DNA from 4 places in the Mesorhizobium sp. M1423 genome. Region 1 is predicted to be linked to each of the others. Evidence: riboswitches for the same ligand, from Rfam matches in the RefSeq annotation. Region 1 holds a riboswitch; each other region holds the start of a gene.
What was found. Region 1 has a riboswitch for cobalamin ahead of NKG95_RS33220 (CbtB domain-containing protein). Riboswitches for the same ligand answer to the same signal wherever they lie in the genome.

Region 1 (7,598 bases):
CCCTTGCTGCGCCTTCACGCCGGCGGAGAAGTGGTGCTTGGTCACGCCCATCTCGGTGACCAGATCGGCTGCCTCGACCAATACCGGCTTGGCATTGCGGCCGGTGACGACGACATGCAGGCCCTCGCGACGCGCCTTCAGCGCTGCGACCACCTTTTCGAGGTCGAGATAATCGTAGCGCAACGCGATGTTGAGTTCGTCGAGCACCACGAGGCTGATCGACGGCTCGGCCATCAGCTCGAGCGCCTTGGCCCAGGCGGCCTCAGCGGCCGCGATGTCGCGCTTCAGGTCCTGCGTTTCCCAGGTAAAGCCCTCGCCCATGGCGTGCCAGACGACGCGGTCGCCGAAGCAGGCAAAAGCATCCTTCTCGCCGGTGTGCCATTTGCCTTTGATGAACTGGACGACGCCGACGCGCTTGCCGTAGCCGAGCATTCTGAGCGCCAGCCCGAAGGCGGCCGTGGTCTTGCCCTTGCCCGGACCGGTGTTGACGATCAACAGCCCTTTCTCGACCGTCTTGGCTGCAACCTCGGCGTCCTGCACCGCCTTGCGCTTGGCCATCTTCGCGCGGTGGCGTTCCTCGTCCTTGGGATCGATGTGGTCGGTATCAGCCATGTCATTTCACCCTGAGCGGCAGCCCCGCCACCATCAAAAGCACGGTGTCAGCGACGGCGGCAACGTCCTGGTTCAACCGGCCGGCCGCGTCGCGAAACCGTCTTGCCAGCGCATTCTCCGGCACGATGCCCTGGCCGACCTCGTTGGACACCACGAACCAGGGTCCACGCGGCCGCGACAGCACATCTGCCAGCCTTCGGCATTCGGCCTCGACATCATGTTCGGCCAGCATATGGTTGGTCAGCCACAGCGTCAGGCAATCGATCAGCACCGGCTGGCCGTCAGGCAGTGCCTCGATCGCGCCGGCAAGGTCGAGCGGCGCCTCGATGGTCGTCCAGCCGGCGCTGCGGCGCGAGCGGTGCAGCGCGATCCGTTCGCGCATCTCCTCGTCATAGGCTTGCGCCGTCGCGATATAGCTCCATGGCGCCGGACAGGCACTCACCAGCCTCTCGGCATGCACGCTCTTGCCGGAGCGCGCACCGCCGATGATCAGGGTCAGCGCCCCGGCAGCGCGGTCAGGCAAAGCTGTCGCGCAGGCTGGTCGCCGTGCCGGTGAAGCGGCCGCGCACCACGCCGACGACCGCGCCGAGCACCAGCCAGAACACCAGATTGGTCAGCGTCACCGCCACCACGAACTGATGATGCAGGCCTTCCGGGATTGTCGTCTCGAAGCTGTCGGGCTGCGGCGCGCCGACAATATGCGGCGCCACCATCAACGCCACCGCAAGGACCGCCAGCGGCAGCGATCTGCGGAACGCAAGCAGGCCGAGACCGGCCGCGGTCGCCACCACCGTTGCCCACCACCAGATCTGGCGTTGGACAAGGTCGGCCGCCGGCATCGCTGGCAGTTCCGGCGGCAGGCCGAGGCCGGGCGCCAGCGTGAACACGGCAAAGCCGGCAAGCCCCCAGAACAGGCCCTGGCGCCAATTGCCGATGCCGCCGGCGAATTCCGAAACCGCAACCAGGATCAGTGCGAAGCCGATGCCGGTGACGATATTGGCAACGACGCTGAAGGCAAAGCGTTCGAAACCGTCGGCCGGCGCCCAGCCTTCGTCCTCAGCCGGAGCCATTGCTTCAGCCGGTGCCGGCGCGGCGCTGCTCATAGCCATCGTGCCCGTGGCGGCCGGTGCCGCAGGTGCGGCGGCATGGTCATGGCCGCCGCCGGCCTGTTCGTAGACTTCCGCCTTCAGGATCAGCGGCACCGTGGCATAGGCCTGCATGCAGGCGAGAACGACGCCGGCCACGAGCCCTGCGATCGCCGCGATGAACACGACGTTGCGAAACATTGTCATGATGTCAGCCCCTTGTCAGTGGCAGGGAAAGCCCATCGAATGGCGATAGTCGTGCGCGGCATTGTGGACCGCATCGATGTGCGAGAAGCCGACAAAGCCCATGACGAAAATGCCGAGGAATGCAGCAAGCGCCAGCTGCATGAAACGCGACTGCGAGGAGACGGAAGCGCCGAGCGAGACGGAAGCGGTATTCATGTCTTGTCCTTTCGCCCTCCACCCGAGGGCATAGAAGTCAGTTTCCTGTCGCCGGCAGGTCTCCTGGCTCGCGGATCAGCGCCCTTCCCCACCTTCCCGAAGAACATCTTCAGTGGCATATGGAGAGGACTACCGCACACAGTTGCGGGGGCAGCCACGGCATTGGGCAAGAATTTCGCCCGCACCGCATTCCCTCTTGGTTCCAAACGGAACCGACGACATCAGCGACTATAGGCAGAATCGCCGCGCCCGGCAAACCAAATTCCGCCGGATCGTGTGGCGAATGCGCCGCCTCGCCAAGCCCGCCGGCCGGCGCCGCAATTGACAATTCTCACAGCCGGGTGTCGGCTGGCGGATGGGGAGGAAGCCGGCATGCAACCCAGCCCGAATGAGCGCGGTCCCTATAACGGCCTGACGCGGGCCGAGTCGACGCTGCCGTCATCGGCCTATTGGGACATCGCAGGCTATCAGCGCGATCTCGAGGCCATCTGGTATCGCAACTGGCTGCTGGTCTGCCGCGAGGCCGACCTTGCCCAGCCGCTGGCATTCAGGACGTTTCGCATAGGCACGCAGGAGATCGTCGTGCTGCGCGACGAGACCGGCGAATTGCGCGCCTTCCACAACACCTGCCGGCATCGCGGCTCGCAGCTTTGCCAGCAGAGCGAAGGACGGCTGAAGGCGCGGCTCATCACCTGCCCCTACCACGCCTGGTCCTATTCGCTGCGCGGCGATCTGGTGCGCGTGCCATCGAAATCGCTGCCGGATGGTTTCGACAAGGCCGATCATCCGCTCTACCGCGTAGCACTGTCGGTGTGGAGCGGTTTCGTTTTCGTCAACCTCGCGGAAGACGCTGCCGGTTCGGCTGAAACATCCTTCGATCCGGCATCAGGCAACCTCGCCAACTGGCCGCTGGAAACGCTGCTGAGCGGCCATGTGCTGCGCAAGGTTATGAACTGCAACTGGAAGATATTTTGGGACAACTTCAACGAGTGCCTGCACTGCCCCGGCGTCCACAAGGACCTGTCGCGGCTGGTGCCGATCTATGGCCGCGGCCTGATGGGCCGGCACGACGACCCCGAATGGGCGCGCCACGCCGACAATGACGCGCCGGAATTTGCCGGCGGCTTGCGGGCCGGGGCCGAAACCTGGTCGCGCGACGGGCGCGTCCACGGCTCGGTCTTTTCGAGCCTGACGCCGGCCGAGCGTGCTGCCGGGCAGACCTATGCCACCAGCCTGCCGTCGATGTTCGTCGTCGGCCATGTCGACTATGTCAGGACCATGCGGCTGGTGCCGCTTGGGCCGGAGCAGACCGAACTCACCGCCGAATGGCTTTTTTCGCCCGAAGCGCTCGCCGATCCGACAGCGGATATCGACAACATCGTCGCCTTCGGTACCCAGGTGCTTGAGGAAGACGCTGATATCTGCGAGGTCAACCAGAAGGGCTTGCGCTCGATGCGCCACAAGGCCGGCGTGCTGATGCCCGAGGAATATGACTTGCACCGCTTCCACAACTGGGTGCGCGAGCGGCATGCGGCAATTGAACATCAAAGCGATTTGGGCAGATAGCGCCAGGTGACGAAACCGCAGGCGGCGGCCAGAACACCGAGCGTCGCGAAAACCGCGCCCAGGCCAAAGAACGCCAGCACCACCGAATAGACCAGCGGCGGCGTCAGCTCGGAAAAGTCGAGATAGGTGCGGTAGACCGCCGCCATCTGTGCCCGCTCATACGAGCGCACCGAGCGCATGAATGCGGTCGAGCCCAGCGCATCGAGCGCGATGGTGAAGAAGGCACCGCAAAGCAGCAACGCGCCGGTGACGAGCGGCGCGGCCTCGCCGACGGCGCCGGCCGCCAGCAGCGTCGCCGACATGGCGAAATAGGCAAACGTCATGGTGCGCCGGCCGCCGAAACGCTTTCCCGCCCTGCCCCAAAAGATGGCCATGAACAAAAGCGCATTGCCGGCCGAAACCAAGAGGCCACCGGCGAGCGCGCCCTCGCCGGTGATCACCATGAACAGCGGCCCATAGACAAAGAACGTCGTCCAGAAGCAGGAACGGCCGAAGGCGATCAGCCAGGCCAGCCTCAGCCTTGGCTGCGCGACGAAGCGGCCGATATTGGCCAGCGGATTGACCGGCCGGGTCTTGCCCGGGCGGATCGACGGGTTGTCGCCAAGCCGGTAAGTCCAGAACAGCGCCAGCAGGGCCATGGCGAAGACGGCCACCGCGCCATGCGCGGCATAGATGCCGAAACGCGTGTAGAGGAAAATGCCGAGCGTCGGCCCGGCGGTCCAGGCAAGCATCGACCACGCCATGCGCAGCGACTCGGCCTGCATGAAATCGGTCTTGCGGATATGGTCCATGATGTAGAGGTTGAGCGTGATCGCCAGCGCGCTGGCGCCGATGACGCGGCAGAGCATGCCGACCGTTTGGCCGGCAAGCGTATGAGTGACGAAGAACAGCGAGCCGACGGCCAGCAGGCAGGCACCGGCGGTATAGACCCAGCGCCGGGCAAAGCGCCGGATCAGCATCGGCATGAACAGCGTCGCCGAGAGGCCGAGCATTGCCACGACCGTGTAGAGGATCGAGACGATCTGCTCGTTGTGCAGGATCTCATAGGCCTGGATCGGGATGACGCTGGAGACGGTGGCGCGCGCGAACGATTCGACCGCATAAAGCGAGGCGAAGGTGCGTGCATCCGCCGGCCGCAAGGCCGCAAGCCAGATAGGATGGCGCACATGGGTAGCCATTGCTTTCCCCGAAGCAGAATCGCCCAAAGCAGGGTTTGGAGCACAAATCTGCCGCGGCGATTCCTGGCCGGGTAACAGGAAACCGACGCCTTCACGGCAAAAAGCGAAGCCGGCCAAAGGCTTTCCGGCTCTGGCCTAAAGCGAGTTCTAATGCTGACCCGCGCCAACGCGACGCGAGGACTGCTTCTTTTGACGGTGGCAACCGTGATAGTCGTCTTGCCGGGGCTGAACCAAGACAGCGAGACCGATGAGCATCGCCACGCCGACCACCGCCGTTCAGGATCAACCGAAGGCGAAGCGCATCGCCGCCATCGACATCGCACGCGGCATCGCTTTGCTTGCCATGGCGAGCTATCATTTCACCTGGGATCTCGAATTTTTCGGCTACACCGATCCCGGCCTCACCGCCTTCGGCTGGTGGAAAATCTACGCGCGCTGCATCGCCTCGAGCTTCCTGTTCCTGGTCGGCGTCAGCCTCTATCTCGCCCATGGCAAGAAAATCCGCTGGACAGGCTTCTGGAAGCGCTTCGCCATGGTTGCCGGGGCGGCTCTCGCAATATCGCTGGTCACCCGAATCGCCACGCCCGACGGCTTCATTTTTTTCGGCATATTGCACGAGATCGCGCTCGCCAGCCTGCTCGGCCTGGCGTTCCTGCGGCTGCCGGCGCTGCTGACGCTGCTTGTCGCGGCGTTTGTCATCGCGGCGCCCTTCTACCTCAGATCCGAGGCCTTCGATCATCCGGCTTTGTGGTGGGTCGGTCTATCGGCGACCAATCCGCACTCCAACGACTATGTTCCGCTGCTGCCCTGGTTCGGCGCCGTGCTTGCCGGCATCGCGGTTACCAAACTCGCCGCCACCTCCGGCGTGCTGACCCGGCTGTCGGCCATGACGCCAGGCCGCTGGGCAAACCCGCTGGTCTTCATCGGCCGGCACAGCCTTGCCTTTTATCTGATCCATCAGCCGCTGCTGATCGGCTCGGTCTGGCTGTTTTCGCAATTCATGCCGGCGCGGGTCGAAAGCAGGGAGGTGAACTTTCTGAAATCCTGCCAAATATCCTGCGAGCAGGCGCGCGACACCGAGTTCTGCTCCAGCTATTGTGCCTGCATGCTGGACACTCTCCAGGGCGAAGCCTCGCTTGACCGGCTCTACAGCAACGACCAGTCCCCGGAGTGGAAGGCGCATATTGGCGAGCTCGCCGGCACCTGTACCGCCCAAACCGAGGCGGCGGAACCGAGAACGCGCTAATCGAGGGAGGACAGCAATGAGCGACAGTCACCCGAAACCCGTGCAGCAAAATCCTGGGCAGCCGAAGCTGGGGCACATCCCATGGCCGCCGCTGATCTATATCGCCGCCATCATCGTCAGCGTCGCGCTACGGTTTCTCTATCCACTGCCGTGGATCGGCGATCTTCTCGGCGACATCCTGTTCGCCGCCGGGCTTGTGGGGCTGTTGGCGGTCGCCGCGCTCTGGTTCACCGCGATCCGCATCATGATCCGCGCCAAAACGACGCTCAACCCGAACGGCGTGCCGGACCATCTGGTGACCACCGGACCCTTCGCCGTCAGCCGCAACCCGATCTACCTCGCCAACACATTGCTACTGGTCAGCCTCGCCTTTGTCTCGGGGATCGCCTGGTTCCTGCCGCTGGCGGTCATCGCGGCGTTCCTGACGCAGAAGCTGACGATCGAGAGCGAGGAGAAGGTGCTGACGGCCAAATTCGGCAAGAAGTACCGGGACTACGCCAAAAGGGTGCGGCGCTGGATTTGAGCCGGGGCTGACACCGCGCTTACGTGGTGACGCCGAGTTCAACCAGCCGCTCGACGCAGGATTCCTCGGCCTGGTCGAGCTCGGCCAGGGTCTCCTCGAGGTCGCGGCGTTTCTGGCGAAGATCCTCGCGCTTTTCCTCGATGCGCTTGATCATCAGCTTGAGTTGGCCGACCTCGCCGGGCGGCTCCCTGTACATCTGGATGATTTCGCGGATCTCGTTGATCGAGAAGCCGAGCCTCTTGCCGCGCATGATCTGGCGGATGAGATGCCGGTCCGACGGACGGAACAGCCGGGTGCGGCCGCGCCTTACCGGCTGCACCAGCCCTTCGTCCTCGTAGAAGCGCAACGTCCGCGTCGACACGTCGAATTCGCGGGTCAGCTCCGTGATCGAATAATATTCCCGCATCGCCACTCCAATGCCCCGGCCACGCCGCGAGTTCCAACTGGCCGGCGCCGCCGGCATCCAGGCGCGTACCAGAATCGGCGGACAAGGCACCTTCCAAAGCCTCGCACGGCATTTACGTAAAAGTCAATTGAGGTGCCGTTCAGCCTACGCCGAACCACCATGTGGCAAGCCCGAGAAAGGCAAAGAAACCGACGACATCGGTGACCGTAGTGACGAAAACCGCCGAAGCCACAGCCGGATCGATCTTGAAGCGGTCGAGCAGCAGCGGGATCAGGATGCCCGCCAGAGCCGCCACGAACATGTTGATGATCATCGCCGCCGCGATGATGCCGCCGAGATTGCGATCGTGGAACCAGGCAGCCGCGACGATGCCGATCAGGATGGCGAAGATGATGCCGTTGATGAAGCCCACCCCGATTTCGCGGCGGATGATGCGGCCGGCATTGTAGATGTCGAGGTCCCTCGTCGCCAGCGCCCGCACCGTGACGGTCATGGTCTGCGAGCCGGCATTGCCGCCCATGCCGGCGACGATCGGCATCAGCACCGCCAACGCCACGATATGCTCGATGGTGCGGTCGAA
Region 2 (7,598 bases), on a different contig from region 1:
CCGGAACGCGGTAGCCTTCGGTGTAGAGCTTGAAGTGATGGATCAGCGCTTCCATCGAGCGCTTCATCGCCGCGCGCTTCGGCGGCACCACCTTGCCGTCGAGGTTAGACACCGGCCCGCTGCCCTCCTTACCGAGCAACAGGTCGACGCACTGGCGCATGATTTTCGCCGACTGCCGCATCTCTTCCATACGCACCAGATAACGGTCGAAGCAGTCGCCGTTCTTGCCGATCGGAATGTCGAAGTCCAGCTCGGCATAGCATTCGTAGGGCTGCGATTTGCGCAGATCCCACGGCGCACCCGAGCCGCGCACCATGACGCCGGAAAAGCCCCAGGCCCAAGCGTCGGCCAGGGAGACGGTAGCGATGTCGACATTGCGCTGCTTGAAGATGCGGTTGCCGGTCAAAAGCGCGTCGAGGTCGTCGACCGACTTCAGGAACGGGTCGATCCACTTGCCGATGTCCTCGATCAGCTTCTGCGGCAGGTCCTGGTGGACGCCGCCCGGCCGGAAATAGGCCGCGTGCATGCGCGAGCCCGAGGCGCGCTCATAGAACACCATCAGCTTTTCGCGCTCGACAAAACCCCAGAGCGGCGGCGTCAGCGCGCCGACATCCATCGCCTGCGTCGTCACATTGAGGATGTGCGACATAATGCGGCCGATCTCGGAGTAGAGAACTCGAATAAGCTGCCCGCGCTTCGGCACCTCGATACCGAGCAGCCGCTCGGCGGCGAGCGCAAAGGCATGCTCCTGGTTCATCGGCGCGCAATAGTCGAGCCGGTCGAGATAGGGCACGGCCTGCAGATAAGTCTTGTGCTCGATCAGCTTTTCCGTGCCGCGATGCAAAAGCCCGATATGCGGATCGACGCGATCGACGACTTCTCCGTCAAGCTCCAGCACAAGGCGCAAAACGCCATGCGCAGCAGGGTGTTGCGGGCCGAAATTGATATTGAAGTTGCGAACGGAGGTTTCAGCCATTTACTGCTTTGCCTTCTCATCTCCCGGAAGCACGTAATCCGTACCTTCCCACGGAGACAGAAAATCGAAATTGCGGAATTCCTGCTTGAGCTCGACCGGCTCGTAGATGACGCGCTTGGCTTCGTCGTCGTAGCGCACCTCGACGAAGCCGGTCAGCGGAAAGTCCTTGCGCAGCGGATGGCCCTCGAAGCCGTAGTCGGTCAGGATCCGGCGCAGATCGGGATGGCCCGAAAACAGCACGCCATAGAGGTCGTAGGTCTCGCGCTCGAACCAGTCCGCGCCGGGATATATGCCGGTGATCGACGGCACCAGCGTCTCTTCGTCGGCCTGGACCTTGATGCGGATGCGGATATTCTGCCTCGGCGACAGCAGGTGATAGACCACGTCGAAGCGCTTTGCCCGCGACGGATAATCTGCGCCGCAAACGTCGATGATCGAAATGAACTGGCATTTCGGGTCGTCGCGCAGGAAGGTCACCACCTCGATCAGGTCGCGCGGCTCGACCGAGATAGTGAGTTCGCCATAGGCGAGCACCGCTTCGCCGATCCGGCCGGTCAGCTTCTCGCCAAGATAGGTCGAGAGGTCATTCAACGCCTGGGTCATGCCGCTCACCGTTCGATCGTGCCGGTGCGGCGGATCTTCTTCTGCAGCAGAAGGATGCCGTAGAGCAGCGCTTCAGCGCTCGGTGGGCAGCCGGGCACGTAGATGTCGACCGGCACGATGCGGTCGCAGCCGCGCACCACCGAATAGGAATAATGATAATAGCCGCCGCCATTGGCACAGGAGCCCATCGAGATGACGTAGCGCGGCTCCGGCATCTGGTCGTAGACCTTGCGCAGCGCCGGCGCCATCTTGTTGGTCAGCGTGCCGGCGACGATCATGATGTCGGACTGGCGCGGAGACGCGCGCGGCGCGACACCGAAACGCTCGCTGTCGTAGCGTGGCATCGAGGTGTGGATCATCTCGACGGCGCAGCAGGCGAGGCCAAAGGTCATGAACATCAACGAGCCGCTGCGCGCCCAGGTGATCAGCGCCTCGGTCGAAGTGACGAGAAAACCCTTGTCGGCGAGTTCGTTGTTGATCTCCAGGAAGAACGGATCATCCTCCCCCACCGGTCTGCCGGTGTTGGGGTCGATGAGGCCCTTGGGCTTCGGCGCGACGAGCGTGCCGGAACTGTCGTTCAATCCCATTCCAGCGCTCCTTTTTTCCATTCATAGGCAAAGCCGATGGTCAGCACCGCCAAAAACACCATCATCGACCAGAAACCGAGCATGCCGATCTGACTGAACGACACTGCCCAAGGAAACAGGAAGGCCACCTCCAGATCGAAGATGATGAACAGGATCGACACCAGGTAGAAGCGGATGTCGAACTTCATGCGGGCGTCGTCGAACGAGTTGAAGCCGCACTCATAGGCGGAAAGCTTTTCCGGATCGGGGTTGCGGTAAGCCACCAGGAACGGTGCGGCGAGCAGCGCCAGGCCGACGACCAGCGCCACGCCGATGAACAGGACGATGGGCAGGTACGAACCTAAAAGTGCGTTCATGCTGCAGTTTTCCGTTGGCGGCCAATCCACTCTGATTACAGCACCGGACCCACTTGCGGAAGCGTGACAGATTAACCACTGAACCGTTTTAAGGGGGCTCTATGCTGCAACGCGGCGAGGGTTAGCGCAGCGCTTTCGGCGAAGCAAGTCAAACCTTGTTCAAATCGCGGTGCTGGACGGCATATCCGGGAAAACTGGTCCGATCCGCTCCTGTTTGATTTCCTTCACTTTTCACTCCACTTTTCTCTCCTGACATAGATGCCGCCAAAACCTTGCTAGCATGGGGCGGAATCGCAGGTCATTTTCTCTGTCTAACATCGTCCGGATACCGCCTTCATGAAGGAAAAAATCTCGCTTGCCCTGGCCCGTCGCATTGCGCTTGCGGCACAGGGATTCAATGACCCGCGCCCCAGCGGCACGCCTGACCGCCGGCATCTGGCCCGGGTGCTTGCCCGTACCGGCCTGCTGCAGATCGATTCCGTCAGCGCCGTGGTTCGCGCCCATTATATGCCGCTCTATTCGCGGCTTGGCCCCTACAAGCTGGCGCTGCTCGACGACGCCGCGGTGACACGCAAGCGCATGGTCTTCGAATATTGGGCGCATGAAGCCTCGTTCCTACCCGTCGAGACCTATCCGCTGATGCGCTGGCGCATGCAGCGGGCCGAGCGCGGCGAGGAAATGTACAGCGGACTGGCAAAATGGGGCCGCGAGCACGCCGCCTACATTGAGGACATCTATCGCGAGGTCGCTGAACGAGGCCCGATCGCGGCGTCGGCTTTCGAAGGCCAGAAGGGCTCGGGCGGCTGGTGGGGCTGGAGCCATGCCAAGCATGCCTTCGAATGGCTGTTCTGGGCGGGCCGCATCACCACGGCGCACCGGCGTGGTTTCGAGCGGTTCTACGATCTGCCGGAGCGCGTGCTGCCGCCAACGGTACTCGCTTTGCCAGTTCCGTCCCCCGCGGACGCCCACCGCGAACTGCTGCGCATCTCCGCCCGCGCCCATGGCGTCGCCACGGCGGGCGATCTGCGCGACTATTTCCGCCTCTCGCCCGCCGACATCAAGGGCCGCATCGAGGAACTGGTCGAGGCTGGCGACCTGTTGCCGGTGAGCGTCGAAGGCTGGAGCAAAACAGCCTATCTCCACAAGGACGCCCGTTTGCCGCGCAGGATCGAGGCGCGCGCCTTGCTTGCGCCGTTCGATCCCGTCGTCTTCGAGCGGTCGCGCACCGAGCGGTTGTTCGACTTCCACTACCGCATCGAGATCTACACGCCGGCCGAAAAGCGCCAGTATGGCTATTATGTGCTGCCGTTCCTGCTCGGCGACAGCATCGTCGGGCGCGTCGACCTCAGGGCCGACCGCCCGGCCGGCGTATTGCGCGTCCATGCCGCCTATTCGGAGCCCGGCGCCCCGCCGCAAACTGCCGCCGCCCTTTTCGAGGAATTGAAGCAGATGCAGGGTTGGCTCGGGCTCGAGCGCATCGAGGTGACGGCTGCCGGCGACCTCGGCCAGCCGCTCGCAGATATCGCCGCGTCATAGACGTGCGTTGACACGACTGCCTCCACAAGCCTAAATCCGTTCCAGACGGTCCCCTGCCCGCAACGGCAAGGGCCAAGAGGGAATGCGGTGCGAAATCTCGATTTCAAATCCGCGGCTGTCCCCGCAACTGTAAGCGACGAGCCAAGGCCGAAAACCACTGGGATATTCCCGGGAAGGCGGCACCCAGGCGATGACCCGCGAGCCAGGAGACCTGCCGTCTAGGACATAAGAATCCGATCGCCTGGCGGGTTTTCCGGGCAAGGAGCCTGATTTGGAACGCGACAGCAGTTTTCCGGCTGAGACAGCGGATTTATTGTCCGGCCATGGTGATTCCCCGGCCGGCGTCACCGTCATCGTCTGCTCGTCCTGCCGTGACGAGACCGGTTCGGACGCTCATCCCCGCGCCGGCGAACTGCTCGCCGAGGACACGCGCCGCGCCGCTTCCAGCGAAAACATTAAAATCCGCACCGTCGAATGCCTCGGCAATTGCAAGCGCCGGCTCAGCGCCGCGATGCTGCGCGACGGCTGCTGGAGCTATGTCTTCGGCGACCTGACCACGACCAGCGGCACCGATCTGGTGACGGGGGCAAAGCTGTTCGCTACTTCGACGGACGGCCTCATTCCGTGGCGCGGCCGTCCCGATTGCCTGAAGCGCGGCTTGGTTGCCCGCATCCCTCCCCTCGACCTTTTGAAGGACTTGATATGACTTCCCCAGATTCGGCCGCCAACGTTTCGCGCGTCCCCTGCACCGTCGTCACCGGCTTTCTCGGCGCCGGCAAGACGACGCTGATCCGCCATTTGCTCGAAAACGCCAAAGGCAAGCGCCTGGCCATCATCGTCAACGAGTTCGGCGATATCGGCATCGACGGCGAGATCCTGAAGGGCTGCGGCATCGACACTTGCCCCGAGGAAAACATCGTCGAGCTGGCCAATGGCTGCATCTGCTGCACTGTCGCCGACGACTTTGTCCCCGCGCTCGACCAGATCCTGTCGCTGACGCCGAAGGTCGACCACATCCTGATCGAGACGTCCGGGCTGGCCCTGCCCAAGCCGCTGGTCCAGGCCTTCCAGTGGCCGTCGGTGAAAAGCCGCGTCACGGTCGATGGCGTCATCGCCGTCGTCGACGGGCCGGCGCTGGCTGATGGCCGCGTTGCCAACGACATGGACGCCCTGCAGGCGCAGCGCGCGCAGGACGAGACGCTCGACCATGACGATCCTGTCGAGGAGGTGTTCGAAGACCAGCTCGCTTGTGCCGACCTGATCATCCTGTCGAAGAGCGACCTGCTGGACGCAGCCGGCGCGGCGCGCGCCAATGCCGTCATCGGCAAGCATGTTGCGCGGGCGGTGAGGATCGTGCCGACCTCGCAAGGCAAGGTCGATCCGTCGGTGCTGCTCGGCCTTGGTCTCACCGTCGAGGACGACATCGAGAACCGCAAGACCCATCACGACGACGAGCTCGACCACGAACATGACGACTTTGACTCGTTCGTCATCGACATTGCGTCGGTGTCCGACCCGGACGAGCTGGCACAACGCGTCGCCACGGCGGCGGAGGAAGAAAACGTATTGCGCGTCAAGGGTTTCGTCGACGTCGGCGGCAAGCCGATGCGGCTCTTGCTGCAGGCCGTCGGTCCGCGCGTCAACCACTATTACGACCGCGCCTGGACCGCTGAAGACGATCGCCGCTCGCGCCTCGTCGTCATCGGCCTGAAAGGGCTGAACCGCCCGGCGATCGAGCGTATCCTCGCCGGCTGATCCCAGGTACGAGCCGCGATGCACATCCTCACCACCACATCCGCCTCGCTCGACGATCTCGCCGAGCCTGTCGATCTCAGGCAAACGCCTGCGGATGTCGTGGCGCTGTCCTTCACCGACAGCGACCTCGCCGGGCTGGCGGCGGCGTGGAAGGCAGATGCGGACCGCCTGCCGTCGATGCGGCTCGCCGCCTTGCGCGACCTGCGCCACCCGATGTCCGTCGACCTCTGGATCGACAGCGTCGCCCGCCACGCCAAGGTCGTCCTGGTCCGCATCCTCGGCGGTTACGACTGGTGGCGCTACGGCTGCGACCAGCTTGCCGTTGTCGCGCGAAATCGCGGTATTAAGCTGGCGCTCCTACCGGGCGAGAGCCACGACGAGGATTTGCGGCTGATCGAAGGCTCGACGCTGCCGCGCCAGGAACTTGATGGTCTGCTCGACTATTTCCGCGAAGGTGGCCCGGCGAATATGACGGCGCTGGTGCAGAGGTTGGCAAGTCTCGCCGGATCGGGTGCGGCGGTCGCTGAACCTGTCAGCGTGCCAAAGGCGGGATTTTACGAGCCGGGACGCGGCGTTATAGAAAGAATGGACTTATCAAGCGTCGGCATTCCTTCGCGCCCCCCTCTGTCCTGCCGGACATCTCCCCCACAAGGGGGGAGATCGGCTGTCACTGACCGTCTCGCGACTTCTGCAACATCGAACATTGACGAAGGCGACGATGACCAGGCGATCTCCCCCCTTGTGGGGGAGATGTCCGGCAGGACAGAGGGGGGCGCGAAGGAACGCAGCCTAAACCTACCGTCCGCCGAACCCGCCCCCATCATCCCCATCCTGTTCTACCGCTCGATGCTGCTCGCCGCCGATGTCGCGCCCATCGACGCGCTTTTCGAAGCGCTGGGCGTACGCGGCATGGTTCCCGTGCCTATTTTCGTCTCCAGCCTCAAGGACCCGGCATCGCTCGCCTTTGTCGAAACCGCGTTTGCCGCGCTGAACCCTGCCGCCATCATCACCGCCACAGCTTTCGCCTCGGGCGCCGAACCCGGCGTCGAGACGCTGTTCGACCGCGCCGGAGTGCCGGTGTTCCAGATCGTCGTCGCGACCACCCGCCGCGACATCTGGCAGAACAACCAGCGCGGCCTGGCGCCCGCCGACCTTGCCATGCATGTCGTCCTGCCCGAGCTCGACGGCCGCATCCTGGCCGGCGCCATTTCCTTCAAGAGCGAAAGCGAGATCGATCCGGCATTGGCCTTCCGCGCCTTCGCCAACCGGCCAGAGCCTGACCGCGTGGCGCAGGTCGCGAACCGTATCGAGGCCTTCGTGCGTCTGCAGCGGACGCCGCGTGCGGAGCGCAAGCTCGCCATCCTGATCCCCGACTATCCGAGCGCGCCCGGCCGCACCGGCTATGCCGTCGGTCTCGACGTGCCGTCCAGCGTGCTGGCGATGCTGCACGACCTGAGCGAACAGGGCTACGCCGTTGAAGGGATTCCGCAAACGCCGCGTCAGTTGCTGGAGGTGCTGGAGCCAGCCGACCAGGGACTGGCTTTGCAGGATTATCTGACCTTCTCGAAGGAATTGCCGCCGGCGGCCATCGCTGCGGTGGAGGCCGCATGGGGGAATACGGATGATGAGACAGGTTCGCGCGAGGCACCCCCCTCTGTGCTGCCGGACATCTCCCCTTCAAGGGGGGAGTTTGCGCTGTTGTCTCTGCTTTCGCCAACTACCAAGGGCGTTAAGGGAGAGCCGGCAGCCGAACTGCCAATCTCCCCCCTTGAAGGGGAGATGTCC
Region 3 (7,598 bases), on a different contig from region 1:
ACAGCTGCTCGCCGAAATGCTGTACCATGTCGTTTCGTTCGAACTCACCGTGCACCAGCACGTCCAGCCCGATCTCTTCCTGCCAGCGAATTGCAGCCTCGATCTCCTTCTTCAGGAAGGTCTCGTAGTCGACATAGCTCAGCTGGTCCTTCGCATGAGCGGCCCGCGCCCTGCGTACCTGCGGCGTCTGCGGGAAGGACCCGATGGTCGTCGTCGGGAACGGCGGCAGCCCGAGCGTGCCGGCCTGGACTCTGGAGCGCTCGGCAAAAGCGCTCTCTCGTCGCTTCATGCTGTCGTCAATGCTGGCGATCCGCCCCTCAACCAGCGGGTCATGGATCTTCGTGGATGTCACGCGAGTGGCGGCAGCCTCGGCAGACGCTTTCAACGCGCCTGCCACCGCATCCCTGCCTTGGGACAGGGCCCGGGCAAGCAACACCAACTCGTCGGTCTTCTGGGCCGCGAAGGCGAGCCACGACCTGATGTCCGCGTCGAGTTCCGTCTCCATGCGGAGGTCGATCGGCACATGCAGCATCGAGCAAGAAGGCGCGATCTCGACGCGGTCCAAGGGCCAGCCGGCGACGATCGGTTTGATGCGGTCGAGAATGGCGGGCAGGTTCGCACGCCAGACGTTGCGGCCATCGATCAAGCCAAGCGAGAGCACCAGATCCTTCGGTGCGAGCCGACCCACCGTTTCCAGCTGCTCGGGAGCGCGCACGAGATCAATATGCAGCCCGGCCAGGGGCAGAGAAACCGCGGTTTCGAGATTGTCTCCCAGCGGCCCGAAATAGGTAGCCAGCATGATCTTCAGCTCGGGCGCGGCTTTTGACAGCTGGCCATAGGCGAATTCGAACGCAGCTCGTTCATTCGGGTTCAGATCGAGGACAAGCGCTGGCTCATCGATCTGCACCCAGTCGGCTCCAGACAGCTTCAGCCTCTGCAGGAGTTGCTCGTAGACGGGCAGCAGCCGCGGCAGGAGCGCGATGGGATCGAATCCTTCGGCAGGCGATTTCGCCAGCTTGAGGAAGGTGATCGGTCCAAGGATGACTGGGCGTGTGTGAACGCCGAGAGCTTTAGCCTCGATGAAGTAATCGACCGGTTTCGTCGACGAGAGGGCGAACGTCTGATCATCGTTGAGTTCCGGCACAATGTAGTGATAGTTGGTGTCAAACCACTTGGTCATTTCCATCGCGGTTACATCAGACCGATGAGCCGCCTGCTGGTGACCAGCGTGTCGACAATCCTCCGTCTGACCCTGGTTGCCCCGCGCCATTGCGAAGTAGATGTCAAGTGGAACCTCGCCGCTATTCCAGCCGTAACGGGATGGAACGGCGCCGACCATGGCTGCGGTGTCGAGCACATGGTCGTAGAGCGAGAAGTCGTTCGACGGGATTTTCGACACGCCGCGATCGTGCTGCTCCTCCCAGCTAGCGGCACGGAGCGCCTTCGCGGTCGTGAGAAGGTCGGCAGCGGACGATTTTCCGGACCAGTAGCTTTCAAGCGCGAATTTCAGTTCTCGCCGACGACCGAAGCGGGGCACGCCGAGCGTTGCTACAGGAATTTGCTGAGAGACACTCATGCCAGACCCCGATGGTTGGGGCGTCGGTGACAAGGAAGGCGCTAGCAGGCCGGCACGAACGCCAGGCTGCAGCGGCCACCGAGACACCCCGCCCGTGGACGTAATTCGCCGTGGCAGGTCTCCTGGCTCGCGGGGTCATAGCCTCTACCCGTCTTCCCAAGGCTATTCGCCTCAGTGACATGAGTGGGGTTGGCTCGCCGCTAACAGTTGCGGGGGCAGCGCCGGCATCGCACCGGCTTCCCTCTTAGCTCCGCTGCGGCAGCGCCGTACGGAGAACCACGACGCGGGAGACAATTACAGCAGTTCGCTTCTTTGTCAACGCCGCATAAAGAAATGTTTATGTCGTTATGTTAAATTTCCGTTGGCATGTTCCAAAGGTCGCCTCGAAAGCGAAAACTGTGGAAGCCTTGAGCGGCCGGTAAATCAAAGCAATGACGCACGGCGCCCTTGTCCAGGAGGATAGGAGTTCGTCGGCTGCCGGCAGCAAACATACCGGCAAGCGCCGTGGTGCTGCTTAGCGCATCATGCGAACCACCTCGGCGTCGAACTTCGGCTCCGAGGTTCCGACCGCTTCGTTGGTGATCTGCTCGCGACCATATTCGGCTCAATGGCGAGGCTGTTGCCCATGTGGAAGCTGTTGGCCGTGATGCCCTCGGTGATATGACACAACGATTTCGGGGGGAGCACACCGAGGCCAGGCGCAGCGGCGTGTTGCGAAGTGATCGAGGCCAATGTCTCGAACTGCTTGTTCGCAGCCCACCGGCTCAAGGTAACCCGGCTCAAACCACCGGGCCAGCTCAAGTCCTGTCCAAATGAGGCCTGAGCGGCAAATCGTCGTGCACGCGCACGGTTTGGCGTTCGATCTTGTGATGCGTCTTGGGCGGACAATCGCCACGGTGCAGCGCGCAGAAGCGGTCCCCAATTGGGAAACCGAGGGCGGTGAGGGCAAGCCAGCGCCACAGGCGGAAGGGGACTTGGACCTGTTTGCCCTGCTGGACCACAAGTTCGCGACACAGGGCCTCAAGGAGAAGACCAAGAGTGATTATGCGCGGGACCTCGCCAAATTCATCAAAAGCAGCGGGCAGTCAAAGTTCGGCGCCGATTGACATGGAGATAGCCATCGCGGCGGACCGCCCAGGCGGACCGCAAGCCGGAATACAACCGGGTGCAGGCGGCCAACCTCGTCCACAAGATGGCGTCGGGCACACACCGGCGATGGGAGAGCGGACCGTGGAGTGCAGGAACTTCACGCCTATCCACGCTCCCGTGGACGTGTCCTGCGGCACATCGGCAGCGATATTGAGGAGGCAGTTGAGCTTCTGGTCGAGCACTCTTACCTGCCACTACCTACGCTTAACGTCATCTCGTACTGAAAACGCACCACGCAAGGTCGAGATGTAACATGCGCCCTTCGTGGATGGTTCTAAGCTTCCTCGGGCGCGGTCAATCTGTGATAACGGTCGCTTGGAACCTCCATCACCGCGACGCGATCAAGGTTGGCGTATCGCGCTCGGTAGTAACCTTCTTCCTCCACTTCGGCGAAACTACACTGGGGAACGTCAAAGGTCGCAGCTTCCAATCCGAAGAAAGTCGTAGCGGTTTCCTCATCCAAGAAGTTCCACTCATCTTCTCCGTCGTCATATGTGACGCGAACATAGGAGGCCATGCGCACGGCTTCCTGATCACCCATCTCTGCGATGATGGCATCGCATTCTTTCTTCAGCTTTCCTGAAACCTCACCCTTATCCCAGTCATCCAAAGCCCGATAGATTTCTGGATGATAATACTCTGGCATCTCCTCTACATCGTCACCGATAAGCTCAATGGTGCGGACATATTGCGGATTTATCAAGAGTATTTTGTTGTCAAGGCTCCAACAATACAGCCATGGCCTGCTTGTGTTATTTCTACGCAGATTATGAAGTTCCTTCAACTGACGTAAAATCGATTCACGCGCCTTTTCATCGATAGGATATTGGCGGCTGCCAAGAGTCGTCTTGATTCTGAGCGTGCCGTATCGCGTTTCGGCATCGGCAATTGCAAACGGGCTCGTGCGCCACTCCTCGACATCAATCTTCCAGCCCAGCAGCTCCTCGACCGTGCATTTCAACGTGAGACAAAGGTCCTTGATCTGCTCGACGTTCAACTGCGTTTTGCCTGTTTCCCAACGGGCCACAGTCTGTTGCGTCGTTGCCATCTGCTCTGCCAAATCTTTTTGAGTCATGCCCAGTCGAACCCTAAGCTCTTTCATGTTCATAACTCACCTCGCGTGTTCAACACACGCATTGTGGATGAATTAATCTAACACGTCAAGCGTGTTCAAAAATCGCAACATGTGTTTTTAGGGCGTCTTCGAGGCTCCGGCAGCCGTTCGTGACCACTTGCGCAAGACACAGGGCTGGTACACAGCACGAATGGGCGATCAAAAATTACTGCTGCGATGCTCGTCATCAGCCAAGCTGCCGCCGCACCTTCCACTAGGGTGCCAAGGTTCGAAATGAGTGCAGCCGACCATAGCGAACGGAAGGTCTTGTGCTCAAAAGGAACGAGTGAAGATGTTCTCTTCGCCATTGTGGGAAGCCTCGGGATTGACCGCGGGGCTGGATTTGTTTCGCCTCACTCAACCATGGCCTCGCCGTACAAGCCAAGCTGCCACAGTGCGCGCCTGCTAACCCAGAAAACTTGGCGGCCTTACAGGCATGCGCAGGACGCGCGAAGCCGCTCAAATCTCCCCAGATGGGTCAGCCATCGAAGACCGGCATCACTTGCCCGTTGAGCGGCTATACGATAATGCTCCGCGCTAAGCAGGAAGCGCCAAAAATTCGAGCGGCGACTTCATTCTCCTATTCAGGAAGGAACTATGAGGCGGCAGACGCGACCATTCACCGTGGAAGTCAAACAAAAGCGCAATTATGAAAAATCCGCACGTTCCATCTGGGGCAATTTCGACATCGCCGCGGCGATGGCCGAAACAACAAACGAAGTCGAGCCGTTAAATCGTCAGCTTGTTGACTCTACTGTAGTGGCCCTTGATGCTGAACCTTTGCACAAACCTCGAGTGGAGCATTTCATGGCCAATCCCCTGGAAACCGAGTCAGCAGTAGTTCATAGCGAACCGGCAGACAAAGCGGAAACGCCAAAACCGAAGACGAGAGCGCGGCGGTCGAGGAAGCCAGAAGCTGAGGCGAGCGCGCCTGCCCGCAAGGAGGGCGCCAAGCCGATATCCGCGACCACTGAAGCACCGCCGTCAGCGCGAACAGGCCGAAAGAGCTACTCCGCGAAGGATCGTGCCCAGAAGCTGGCGCAGATCGAGACCTCGATCGGCGGCGGCGCTACTCTCAAGAGCGCGGTGAAGCAAGCCGGCATCTCGGAACAGACATATTATCTTTGGAAGAAGGCGGCGGCGCCGGCGGCGGACAGTGACGGGCTGAAGGATCTCGTCGCGCTCGAGGAAGAAAACAAGCGGCTAAAGAGCCTGCTTGCCGATCGTCTCCGCAAGGAGAATGCGGAACTGAAGAAAAGGCTCGGGCTGGATTAAGGAGGGTGGGCAGCTGGTTCTTGGCTCGCCACCTACAGCAATCCCGCCTGCTCCGCCTCTCTGCGCAAATTCTGGCGTGGCCTTGGGCCGATCTGCTGGATGACCAGCCCGGCTGCCAGCGAGCCGAGATCGCCGCAATCCTTGAGGCTGCGGCCTTGCGTGTAGCCGTAGAGGAAGCCGGCGGCGTAGAGGTCGCCGGCGCCGGTGGTGTCGACCAGCTCGCGGATCCTGGTCGCATTGATGGTCACGGTCTCGTCGCCGCGCACGATGACCGAGCCCTTTTCCGAGCGGGTGACGGCGGCGATCTTGCAGTCCTTGCGGATCCGCGCCAGCGCTTCGTCGAATGAAGCGGTCTGGTAGAGCGACTTGATCTCGTGGCTGTTGGCAAAGATGATGTCGACGGTGCCGGAGCGCATGAGATCGAGGAACTCGTCGCGGTAGCGGTCGACGCAGAACGAGTCCGACAATGTCATCGACACTTCGCGCCCGGCGGCATGGGCGAGCTTCGCCGTCTGCCGGATCGCCTCCTTGGCGCGCGGCGGGTCCCACAGATAGCCCTCGAAATAAGTGACGGCCGCGCCCGACGCCTTGTCGGCCTCGACGTCCTCCGGGCCGAGTTCGACGCAGGCGCCGAGATAGGTGTTCATCGAGCGCTCGCCGTCCGGCGTGACGAAGATCATCGAGCGCGCCGTCGGTGGCTCGCCGCTGAGCGGCCTGGTGTCGAAGGCGACGCCCTGGGCATGGATGTCGTGCGCGTAGATTTCGCCGAGCGCGTCGTTCGAGACCTTGCCGAAGAAGGCGGCGCGGCCGCCGAAGGAGGCGACGCCCGCCGCCGTGTTGCCGGCGCTGCCGCCCGAGGCTTCGATGGCCGGGCCCATGCGGCTGTAGAGCAGTTCGGCGCGCCTCGTGTCGATCAAATTCATCGCGCCCTTGATGATGCCGTTCGTCTCCAGGAACGCCTCGTCGCACTGGGCGATGATGTCGACGATGGCATTCCCGATACAAAGCACGTCATAGTCCGGCATCAATTCATGTCTCCGCCAAAAGCCCACCGGCTTTCTGGCATGCCGGCCGCGGGCGGGTCTGGCCAGTGGGAATGGGCTTTCCGCTTGCCAATCCGTTCGGCGCCAGCCCCTCACGGGGCGGCAAGTCCTGCCTCGCGACGCAATTCGTCGGCCCTGTCTGTCTTCTCCCAGGTGAAGTCAGGCTCTTCACGGCCGAAATGGCCATAGGTCGCGGTCTTGCGGTATATAGGGCGTAAGAGATCAAGCATCTTGATAATGCCCTTCGGTCTGAGATCAAACAACTCCAGAATGAGGCGCTCGATCCTTCTTTCCTCAACCCTCGCTGTCCCGAACGTGTTGACCATGACAGAAACCGGACTGGCCACGCCGATTGCGTAAGCAAGCTGCACCTCGCAGACGTCCGCTAGTCCGCTAGCGACGATATTCTTTGCGACATACCGGGCCGCATAGGCAGCTGAGCGGTCAACCTTGGACGGGTCCTTGCCCGAAAAAGCGCCGCCGCCGTGACGACCCATCCCACCATACGAATCGACGATGATCTTGCGTCCAGTGAGACCGCAGTCGCCGCGCGGCCCGCCGACTACGAACCTCCCCGTCGGGTTGACCAGAATTCTGATGCCTTCCGTCTCCAGGTGGGTCGGCAGGACAGGCTTTATGATTTCCTCAATGACGCCCTCGCGGACCGTCTCTTGCGAGACCTGCTCGTCATGTTGGGTCGATACGACGATGGTATCCAGGGAGACGGGGCGCAACCCCTCATAGCGCACTGAGACTTGGGATTTCATGTCAGGACGCAACCAGCCAAGCTGTCGTGCTTTCCGGACATCTGCCTGTCGTTTCGTCAAGCGATGAGCGAGCTGGATCGGCAAAGGCATCAAGGTATCGGTTTCGCGGCATGCGTAGCCGAACATGAGGCCCTGATCTCCCGCTCCCTGCTGGAGGTCCTGCCCTCGTCCCTCGTCAACGCCCTGGCTAATGTCGGGCGATTGCTCGGTGAGTGCATGAACGACGGAGCAACGCCGGCCGTCAAAGCCGACCGCCTCATCGTCGTATCCAATATCGAGAATCGTATCGCGCGCAACTTGGCTATAATCCACCCGCGCATCGCTGGTAATCTCGCCAGCCAGAACGACTATCCCTGATTTTACCAACGCTTCACAGGCGACGCGTGCCTTGGGATCGGTGCGGAGGATGGCATCGAGGATGGCATCCGAGATGTTGTCGGCCAACTTATCCGGGTGTCCCGCGCCAACCGATTCGGAAGAGAACACGAACTGCCTAGCCATGAAATGCCTCGTTTCGGGTGTTGGAGTTGTATGGGGCATTTTGCTTAGCCCACCTTACCTGTTGGTGATGCCCGGGACCTCGAACGCAGCGCACAAATCGGCAACGTCTCTTCGCACGCAGGCATGGAGATCTTCGTCATCAGGCCGCCGGAGGACGCAGTCAATGAAGCCAG
Region 4 (7,598 bases), on a different contig from region 1:
AGAGCGATTGCGCGGTCAGCAGGAAGCCGATGACGACGAGGATCCTGGCATCGATCCTGTGCATGATCCGCCCGACGAACAGCATCGCGATCATCGTGCCGACACCGCGTGGCCCCAGGACGATGCCGATGGTGAGGGTCGGATAGCCGAAGATGGTCGACAGCATTGGCGGCAGCAGCGACATGCTCGCCAAAATGAGCACGCCCATGACAAAGATGAACGCCAGCCCGGTGACGAAATTGCGATCGAGGAAGATCTTCGGGTCGATAAAGGGATGCTCCGCCGTCAACGTGTGAATGGTGAATACCCAGAAGCCGGTGATGGAAAGACCAAGCTCGATCCATATCTCGATCGAGGAAAACCAGTCGACCTCACCGCCACGATCGAGCATCAGTTGCAGCGCGCCGACACCGAGCGAGAGCATGGCGAAGCCGAAGAAATCGAAGCTGCGCACCCGCCGGGCCACGCTGGGGAGATATGCGGCCATGCCGAGGAAGGCGATGATGCCGACCGGCAGGTTGATGAAGAACACCCAGCGCCAGTTGAAATTCTCGGTCAGCCAGCCACCCAGCGTCGGGCCAAGGATCGGTCCCAGCATGATGCCGGCGCCCCAGATGGCCATGGCCTGGCCGTGGCGTTCCCTAGGGTTGATGTCGAGCAGGAAGGTCTGCGACAGCGGCACGATGGCCGCGCCGAAGACGCCTTGCATCAGCCGGAAGAGAACGATGGTCTCCAGGCTCCAGGCGATGCCGCACAGCATGGAGAAGACGGTGAAGCCGACCACCGCCGTCAGGAACAGCTCCTTGCGACCGAAGCGGTCGGCAAGCCAGCCGGTCACCGGCGTCATGATCGCGGCGGCAACGATGTAGGAGGTCAGCACCCAGTTGATGTTGTCGGGGGAGGCGCCGAGATCGCCGGTCATGGTCGGCAGCGCGACGTTGGCGATCGTCGTGTCGAGCGCCTGCATGATCGTCGCCAGCATGAGCGCAACTGTGATCAGGCCGCGGTGCGGTACTTCGCGAAAGGGTTCTGGGGTGCTCATGACGTAAAACTTCCAGCAGGTAACAAAAACGTGTACATTAGGTTTCCGGACGGCGAGGCCCTCGCTGCAGAGAGACCCTCATCGCGGTGGGACGCGAGCATCGATGTGGGGGTTACATCGACTGAGCGTCTCGACAAAGCGGGCGCCTGCCGCCCGGAAACCTGAGGACCGAACTGCGCAACGTTGTCTGGTTTAGCCAGGCCGCAGCGCAGCCCGGCTACGCATTCAACTCTTCCTGCGCCTCCCTCGGACCAATCCTGTCACCTGCATCCATCTCGCTGTTTGCCATGCGGCCGCTGTCAGGCCTCTTTACTTGGCCTCGCCTGCCGTGGCGCGGCGGAAAATGCCCGGCAGCCCGCGGGAAACGCCGGTGTCCACCGTGACGGTCGCGCTCATGCCGGTGCGCAGCGCCATCTTGGCGTCGGCGTCGGTCAACTCCAGGCGGACCGGAATGCGCTGCGTGACCTTGACCCAGTTGCCGGTGGCGTTCTGCGCGGGCAGCAGCGAGAACTCGGCCCCGGTGCCGGCGCCAATCGCCTTGACGGTGGCTTCGAACGTCTTGCCCGGATAGGTGTCGACCACGATTTCGGCCTTTTGGCCCGGATTCATGTTGGTGAGCTGCGTTTCCTTGAAATTGGCGTCGACCCAGGTATCGCCGGTCTCGACCAGCGAAAATAGCGGCGTGCCCGAGCCGACATACTGGCCGACCTTGAACGAAGCGGCCTGGCTGATGATGCCGTCGGCAGGCGCTTTGACTGTTGTCTGGACCAGATCGTAGGCCGCCTTGTTGCGTGCAGCGAGCGCCGCCATCACTGTCGGATGCTTGTCGGTCTCGATGTCGGGATTGCCGCCAAGTGCCGCCTTGGCGCTGACGATCCCTTGCTGGGCCACGGCCAGCTGCTGCTTGGCCTTGTCGAGGTCGTTCTTGGCCTCGTCCAGCGACGACTTGGCGTTGATGCCCTTGCGGGCAAGGTCGGCGGCGCGGTCATACTGCGACTGCGCGTACTGGACCTGGCTTTCGTCGGACTTCTCTTGCGCCAGCGCCTGGCTGTAGGCCGCACGCAGCTGCTCGACATTGAGCCGCGCGCCGGCCACCGCCGCATCGGCCTGGGCCAATGCGATCCGGTACGGCTCGGGATCAATGGCGAACAACACGTCGCCCTGCTTGACAGACTGGTTGTCGAAAATATCGACCTGAACGATGCGGCCCGCCGTATCGGCGGCTATCGACACCTTGGCCTGCTGCAGATTGGCGTTCTCGGTCTCCTGATAGCGGCCGCCGGTCACCCAGACATAGCTGCCGCCGGCGATCAACGCAGCGGGCAGCACAAACATCAAAAGGAAGCGGCCGGCACGACGCTTCTTCTTCGGCGCCACCGGCGCCGGAGCTACCTGCGGAGCGACCGTTACCGGAGCTGCCGCCGGCTTCGCGGGAGCTTCCATCTCCAGCTTGGCCGCATTCTTATCTACTTTGGCTACCGCGTTCATGCTGCTGCACCTTCCGTATTCTTCACTTTTTCCGAGGGCGGCGTCTCACCATCCGCAAGATTCTGCACCATTGTCTCCAGCGCCTTGACCAGGACGCGGCGATCTTCCGGCGAAACGCCAACGAGCGATTCCTCATACACCTCGCCGGCAAGGCTCTTGACGTGGGCGTAGGCTGCGTTCGCCTTGGCGGTCGGGAAAATCATGCGCACTCGTCTGTCGGTTGCGTCGGGACGGCGCTCGATCCAGCCGCCCTCCTCCATGCGATCGACAAGGCGCGAGACGCTGATCGGCTCGATTTCGAGAAGCTCGGCAAGCCGCGCCTGCGCGACACCCGCCTCCTTGGCGACACGGACCAGAAGCCGCCATTGCGCCGAAGAAAGGCCGAAACCACTGGCGCGCGCCTCGAAGCGCTTGCGCATCAGGCGCTGCACGTCGTGGATCAAAAAGCCCAATCTGTCGATGCCGTCGGAAACCATGAGCGACATATATAATAAGCGTGCTCATAATTCAAGGAGCCGGATTGTGCCAGAGGGTGGCAAATGTGCATGGCAGTCACATCATGAGCGATTGCGAATGAGCATCGTGACCACGAAGAAAGCGCCGACCGAACTGGTGATGATGCCGATCGGCAGTTCCTGCGGCGGCAACAGCGTGCGCGCGAGAAGGTCGCTTGCCAGCAACAGCACCGCTCCGAAGAGGGCGCAGCTTGCAATCAGGCGCAGATGAAGCGGGCCGGCCAGGGTCCTGGACAGATGTGGGATCATCAAGCCAACGAAACCTATGACGCCTGCGACCGAGACAAGGATCGCCGTCGAGAAAGCGGCGACGAGAAATGTCATCCTGCGCATCCGCGCAACCGGGACGCCGAGGCTTTCAGCGGCATTCTCGCCGGCCAGGAAAGCGTCGAGCCGGCGGTGGTTCCAAAGTCCATAAACAAGGATGGTGCCTGCGCCCAGAGCAGCCAGCTCGATATTGTCCCAACGGGCCAGCCCGAGCCCGCCCATCGTCCAGAACAACACCGAGTGAGCGGCGCGCTGGTCTCCGGCAAAGACGAGATAGTTAGTCAAGGCGGTGAACATGAACGAGACGGCAAGCCCGGCGAGGATCAGCCGTTCGGGGCCTTGCCCCCTCACCCGCGAAACCAGCAAAAGCACGATGCCGGCGGCCAATACGCCGCCCGTGAAGGCCGCGACCGGCAACGTCCAGATACCGAAATGGTCGCCAAAAATGGTGATGACGGAAACCGCGCCGGCCGCGGCTCCGGACGACAGGCCGAACAAGAACGGATCTGCGAGGTCGTTGCGCGTTACCGTCTGCAGCAGCGCGCCGATGACGCCCAGCCCGGCGCCGACACAGATGGCCATAATCGTGCGCGGTAGCCTAAGATCGAGGACGATCTTGGCAATCGGGATCTTGCCGGCCGGACCGGACACGATGTCTCCGTCCAGCCCGGCGGCATGTCCGAGCGCAGCAATCACGTCGCTCAACGCGATGACCGTCGATCCATAGGCAATCGACAGCAGAGCAAGAGCGGCAATCGCTGCTGCTCCTGCTGTCATCGCCAATTCGAACGCTCTCTGGCGCAAGCTCAGAAAGCTTCCGGGTGCATCGCCCTGGCGATCTTGCCGATCGCCTCGATGTTGGCAGGCCCAGGCGTCAGTTCGGCATAGCGCAGCGCAATGAAGTGCTCATTTTTGACCGCCTCAGTCTCCTTCATCGCCGGATGAGCTTTCAGGAAATCGAGCAGTTTTCTGTAGCCGCCGTCCTGGTAGTCGAGCAGGATAAGAAATTGCGGATTGCGGGCCGCCACCGTCTCCCAATCCCTATTGCCCCAGCTCGTCGGCATGTCGGCCATGATGTTGTCGCCGCCCGCTGCGGCGATCATGGCGCTGGGGATCGCGAACTTGCCTGATGTGAAGGGTTTGTCTTCGCCGGAGTCGTAAAGAAACACACGCGTTCCCGTGCGGTCGCCGATCTTTGCCGTGATATCGGCGAGCTGCGCCTTCCAGTCCGAAACAAGCTTTCCCGCCTCCGCCTCCTTGCCAAAAATCTTGCCCAGCTTTTCGACATCACCATAGAGCAGGTCCATCGAGGCGGCGGGGCGGTTCTGGTCGAGATGGACGCAACTTTCCGTCAGCACCAGCGTCTTGATACCGTGCGGGGCCAGCGTATCGGGCGTCACCTCGCCGCCAGGCTTCATGCCGTAATACCAGCCGGCGAAGAAGAAATCGGGCTCGACGGCGACGAGGTTTTCGAGGGTCGGGTATTTCGGCGCGAGTTCCGGGATCGCGCCCTGCTCGGCCTTGAATTCCGGACCGACCTTATACCATCCGGTGATGCCGGTCAGGCCGACGATCGATGGTTGCAGCCCCAGCGCGAAGGCCATCTCCGCCATGTTCAGATCTTGGATGACGGCGCGCTTCGGCGCGGCGTCGAACGTCAGCGGCGTGCCGCAGCTATCAACGGTTACCGGGAAAGCGAAGGCGGTCTGGGCAAGTAGGAGGGAGGCAAAAGACAGTACGAGGCGTTTCACGGATGTTGCTCCTTGGTCAAATCGGGATGTGAAGAGGCGCGGTTCGGAACGTCGAAGACCGTGAGTTCGCGGTCTTCGGTGGGATGGCGCAGCCAAAGCACGTCAACGCCGAAAATCTCGCGGATCAACTTCTTGGTCAGCGCCTCGCGCGGACTGGCAAGTGCCTGCAGGCGGGCCTCGTTCATCACCGCGACCCTGGTGGCAAATGGCGTGACAAGCGACAGATCATGAAGCACCGCCACGACGGTCATGCCAAACTGCGATACGAGTTCGAGAAGGTCGCTGCGGGCGCGCGGATCGAGATGATTGGTCGGTTCATCGAGGAACAGGATTTTGGGCTCCTGGGCGATGGCGCGCGCCAACTGGGCGCGTTGCCGCTCGCCACCGGATAGCGAGCCGATCGTGCGGCCGAGCAGCGGCAGCAGGCCGGTTCTGCGAAGTGCTTCAATGACGATGTCGCGTTGCTCGCTCCTCCGTCGCAAGCCGGCATGCGGGACGCGCCCAAGCTCGACGTAGTCGATCACGGCAAGCCGCGGATCAGGCTGGTCGGTCTGGCCAACGACCGCCATGTGCAGTGCCCGCTCGGCGGCCGAAAACCTCTCCAGCCGGCGTCCGGAAAATCTCACATCTCCCGCGCTTGGCCGCAGCGTACCGCATAGCATGCGCAGCAGCGTCGTCTTGCCGGCGCCGTTGGGGCCGATGATGGCGAGGCGGTCGCCCGGCGCTATCGAAAGGCTCACCGCGCTGACCAGGCACCGGCCATTCGTCGTCGCGCTCAGTTCACACGCTTCAAGAAGAGGCTGGGAGGCGTCCAACTTACCGTCACTTTCTCAATGGCGACGGAAGGAAGCTGGACGGACCGGCCGACAAGACCGATGTCCACGTCTCCTCCCGGCACACCCCGTCCGGTCCACTCATGCTGATGGCAGGTCTCCTGGCTCGCGGGTCTTTGCGCCATCCTGCCTTCCCAGCCTTGCCGGTCAGTGGCACTTCGGATTTTTGCTAACCGCTTACAGTTGCGGGGGCAGCCACGGCCTCGATCCGAAGATCTCACCGTGTTCCCTTTTCACCCCTTGCCTTTCGACTCGGGGACCATCAGTCAGCCACCCTAGTTTTCCGCCAATCACAGCGCAATAAGTCTTGTCAGAAGGAGCCATATAGACCTCGTGATGTAATAACGTTACATTTAAAAGGACGTTTGCCCGCTTCCTGTCAAGCCTTTTCGCGCGACGCCTGCGACTTGCCGACGACCGTCGCTCTCGATTTGCGCAGTGCGCAATTTCGATCAAACTGCCTCCGCCAGGAAGCGGCACCATAATCTTGCCAATATAAGACATGGCCAATGTAAAGACTGGGCCAATGTAAAGACTGGGCCAATGCGGAGACTGGGCCAATGCGAGGTGCCAAATGAATCCGACCGAGAAGGCGCTGTGGTTCGTCGAAAGCCATCTGCCCGAAGCAGTCTCGCTGGACGATGTCGCCAAGATCAGCGGGGTGTCGCGCTTTCATGTGACGCGGGCTTTCGGCGCGGCTACCGGCCGTTCGGTGATGAGCTACGTCCGTTCTCGCCGACTGACCGAAGCGGCGCGCAAGCTTGGCGCCGGCGCACCCGACATCCTCTCGGTCGCGCTCGACGCCGGCTATGCCTCGCATGAGGCCTTCACCCGCGCCTTCCGCGACCAGTTCGGCACCACGCCGGAACTGGTGCGCGCACAAGGCTCGCTCGACAACCTCGATCTTGTGGAGCCGATCCTGATGGACCAGTCCTTTCTCGCCACTCTCGAACCGCCGCGTTTTGAGACCAGCCGGCCGTTTCTCATCGCCGGTCTCGGCGAGCGCTACAGCTGCGAAACCAGCGCCGGCATCCCGATGCAGTGGCAGCGGTTCGGCCCCTATATTGGCAACATTCCTGGCGAGATCGGCGACGTCGCCTATGGCGTCTGCGTCAACGGCGACGACGCCGGCAATTTCGACTACATCGCTGGCGTCGAAGTGTCCGATTTTTCGGACCTGCCGAGGGAGTTTTGGCGTGTGCGCGTGCCGGCGCAGAAATACGCCGTGTTCGCCCATCGTGACCATATCTCGACCATCCGCCGCACGGTCACCACGATCTGGAACAAATGGCTGCCAGCCTCTGGGCACGAGATCGCCGATGCGCCGGAATTCGAGCGCTACGGCCCCGAATTTGATCCGCGCAGCGGCAATGGCGGGCTGGAAATCTGGATACCGGTCAAAGGGTGAGGCACGGCAGGCCGGCGCCGAAGCGCCGGAAGCGCTGCTACAACTCCAAATTCCAGTTCTGGCCGACCAGATCCTTGCCGAAGGAATGGTGGCGCTCCTCGTTGGTCAATTTAAAGCCCGCAGCCTCATAGATGTGGCGGGCGGCGGCGAGCACGTCGTTGGTCCACAGCGTCAGTGTCCTGTAACCCGTGGCGCGGCAAAAGCCGATACATTCCTCGACCAGCCGCTTGCCGATGCCGAGACCTCGCGCCGAGGGCTCGACGTAGAGCAGGCGCAATTTCGCCACCGCGTCCG

Region 2: another riboswitch for cobalamin. It lies ahead of NKG95_RS03135 (DUF1636 family protein); the one in region 1 lies ahead of NKG95_RS33220 (CbtB domain-containing protein).
Region 3: another riboswitch for cobalamin. It lies ahead of metE (5-methyltetrahydropteroyltriglutamate--homocysteine S-methyltransferase); the one in region 1 lies ahead of NKG95_RS33220 (CbtB domain-containing protein).
Region 4: another riboswitch for cobalamin. It lies ahead of NKG95_RS25890 (ABC transporter ATP-binding protein); the one in region 1 lies ahead of NKG95_RS33220 (CbtB domain-containing protein).

Annotation. Positions count from the first base shown of each region.
Region 1 covers NZ_JAMYKU010000052.1:161-7,758, forward strand. Annotated here, with positions in the region: gene cobO (cob(I)yrinic acid a,c-diamide adenosyltransferase) at 1-612, opposite strand, end outside; gene cobU (bifunctional adenosylcobinamide kinase/adenosylcobinamide-phosphate guanylyltransferase) at 614-1,135, opposite strand; gene NKG95_RS33215 (CbtA family protein) at 1,128-1,904, opposite strand; gene NKG95_RS33220 (CbtB domain-containing protein) at 1,920-2,099, opposite strand; cobalamin riboswitch at 2,136-2,331, opposite strand; gene NKG95_RS33225 (aromatic ring-hydroxylating oxygenase subunit alpha) at 2,472-3,665, shown strand; gene NKG95_RS33230 (MFS transporter) at 3,644-4,843, opposite strand; gene NKG95_RS33235 (heparan-alpha-glucosaminide N-acetyltransferase) at 5,091-6,089, shown strand; gene NKG95_RS33240 (methyltransferase family protein) at 6,106-6,612, shown strand; gene NKG95_RS33245 (MerR family transcriptional regulator) at 6,632-7,018, opposite strand; gene mgtE (magnesium transporter) at 7,158-7,598, opposite strand, start outside.
Region 2 covers NZ_JAMYKU010000002.1:58,608-66,205, forward strand. Annotated here, with positions in the region: gene NKG95_RS03110 (NADH-quinone oxidoreductase subunit D) at 1-976, opposite strand, end outside; gene NKG95_RS03115 (NADH-quinone oxidoreductase subunit C) at 977-1,579, opposite strand; gene NKG95_RS03120 (NuoB/complex I 20 kDa subunit family protein) at 1,585-2,166, opposite strand; gene NKG95_RS03125 (NADH-quinone oxidoreductase subunit A) at 2,157-2,522, opposite strand; gene NKG95_RS03130 (winged helix-turn-helix domain-containing protein) at 2,859-4,058, shown strand; cobalamin riboswitch at 4,088-4,291, shown strand; gene NKG95_RS03135 (DUF1636 family protein) at 4,330-4,764, shown strand; gene cobW (cobalamin biosynthesis protein CobW) at 4,761-5,813, shown strand; gene NKG95_RS03145 (cobaltochelatase subunit CobN) at 5,832-7,598, shown strand, end outside.
Region 3 covers NZ_JAMYKU010000019.1:67,102-74,699, reverse strand. Annotated here, with positions in the region: gene metE (5-methyltetrahydropteroyltriglutamate--homocysteine S-methyltransferase) at 1-1,576, opposite strand, end outside; cobalamin riboswitch at 1,672-1,872, opposite strand; gene NKG95_RS22675 (hypothetical protein) at 2,428-2,682, shown strand; gene NKG95_RS22670 (helix-turn-helix transcriptional regulator) at 3,000-3,833, opposite strand; gene NKG95_RS22665 (MFS transporter) at 3,896-4,147, opposite strand; gene NKG95_RS22660 (transposase) at 4,437-5,114, shown strand; gene NKG95_RS22655 (adenosine kinase) at 5,147-6,139, opposite strand; gene metK (methionine adenosyltransferase) at 6,250-7,425, opposite strand; partial or broken gene glyA (serine hydroxymethyltransferase) at 7,480-7,598, opposite strand, start outside.
Region 4 covers NZ_JAMYKU010000024.1:90,912-98,509, reverse strand. Annotated here, with positions in the region: gene NKG95_RS25915 (DHA2 family efflux MFS transporter permease subunit) at 1-1,042, opposite strand, end outside; gene NKG95_RS25910 (HlyD family secretion protein) at 1,352-2,530, opposite strand; gene NKG95_RS25905 (MarR family winged helix-turn-helix transcriptional regulator) at 2,527-3,006, opposite strand; gene NKG95_RS25900 (FecCD family ABC transporter permease) at 3,088-4,089, opposite strand; gene NKG95_RS25895 (ABC transporter substrate-binding protein) at 4,119-5,063, opposite strand; gene NKG95_RS25890 (ABC transporter ATP-binding protein) at 5,060-5,878, opposite strand; cobalamin riboswitch at 5,971-6,175, opposite strand; gene NKG95_RS25885 (GyrI-like domain-containing protein) at 6,471-7,304, shown strand; gene NKG95_RS25880 (bifunctional helix-turn-helix transcriptional regulator/GNAT family N-acetyltransferase) at 7,342-7,598, opposite strand, start outside.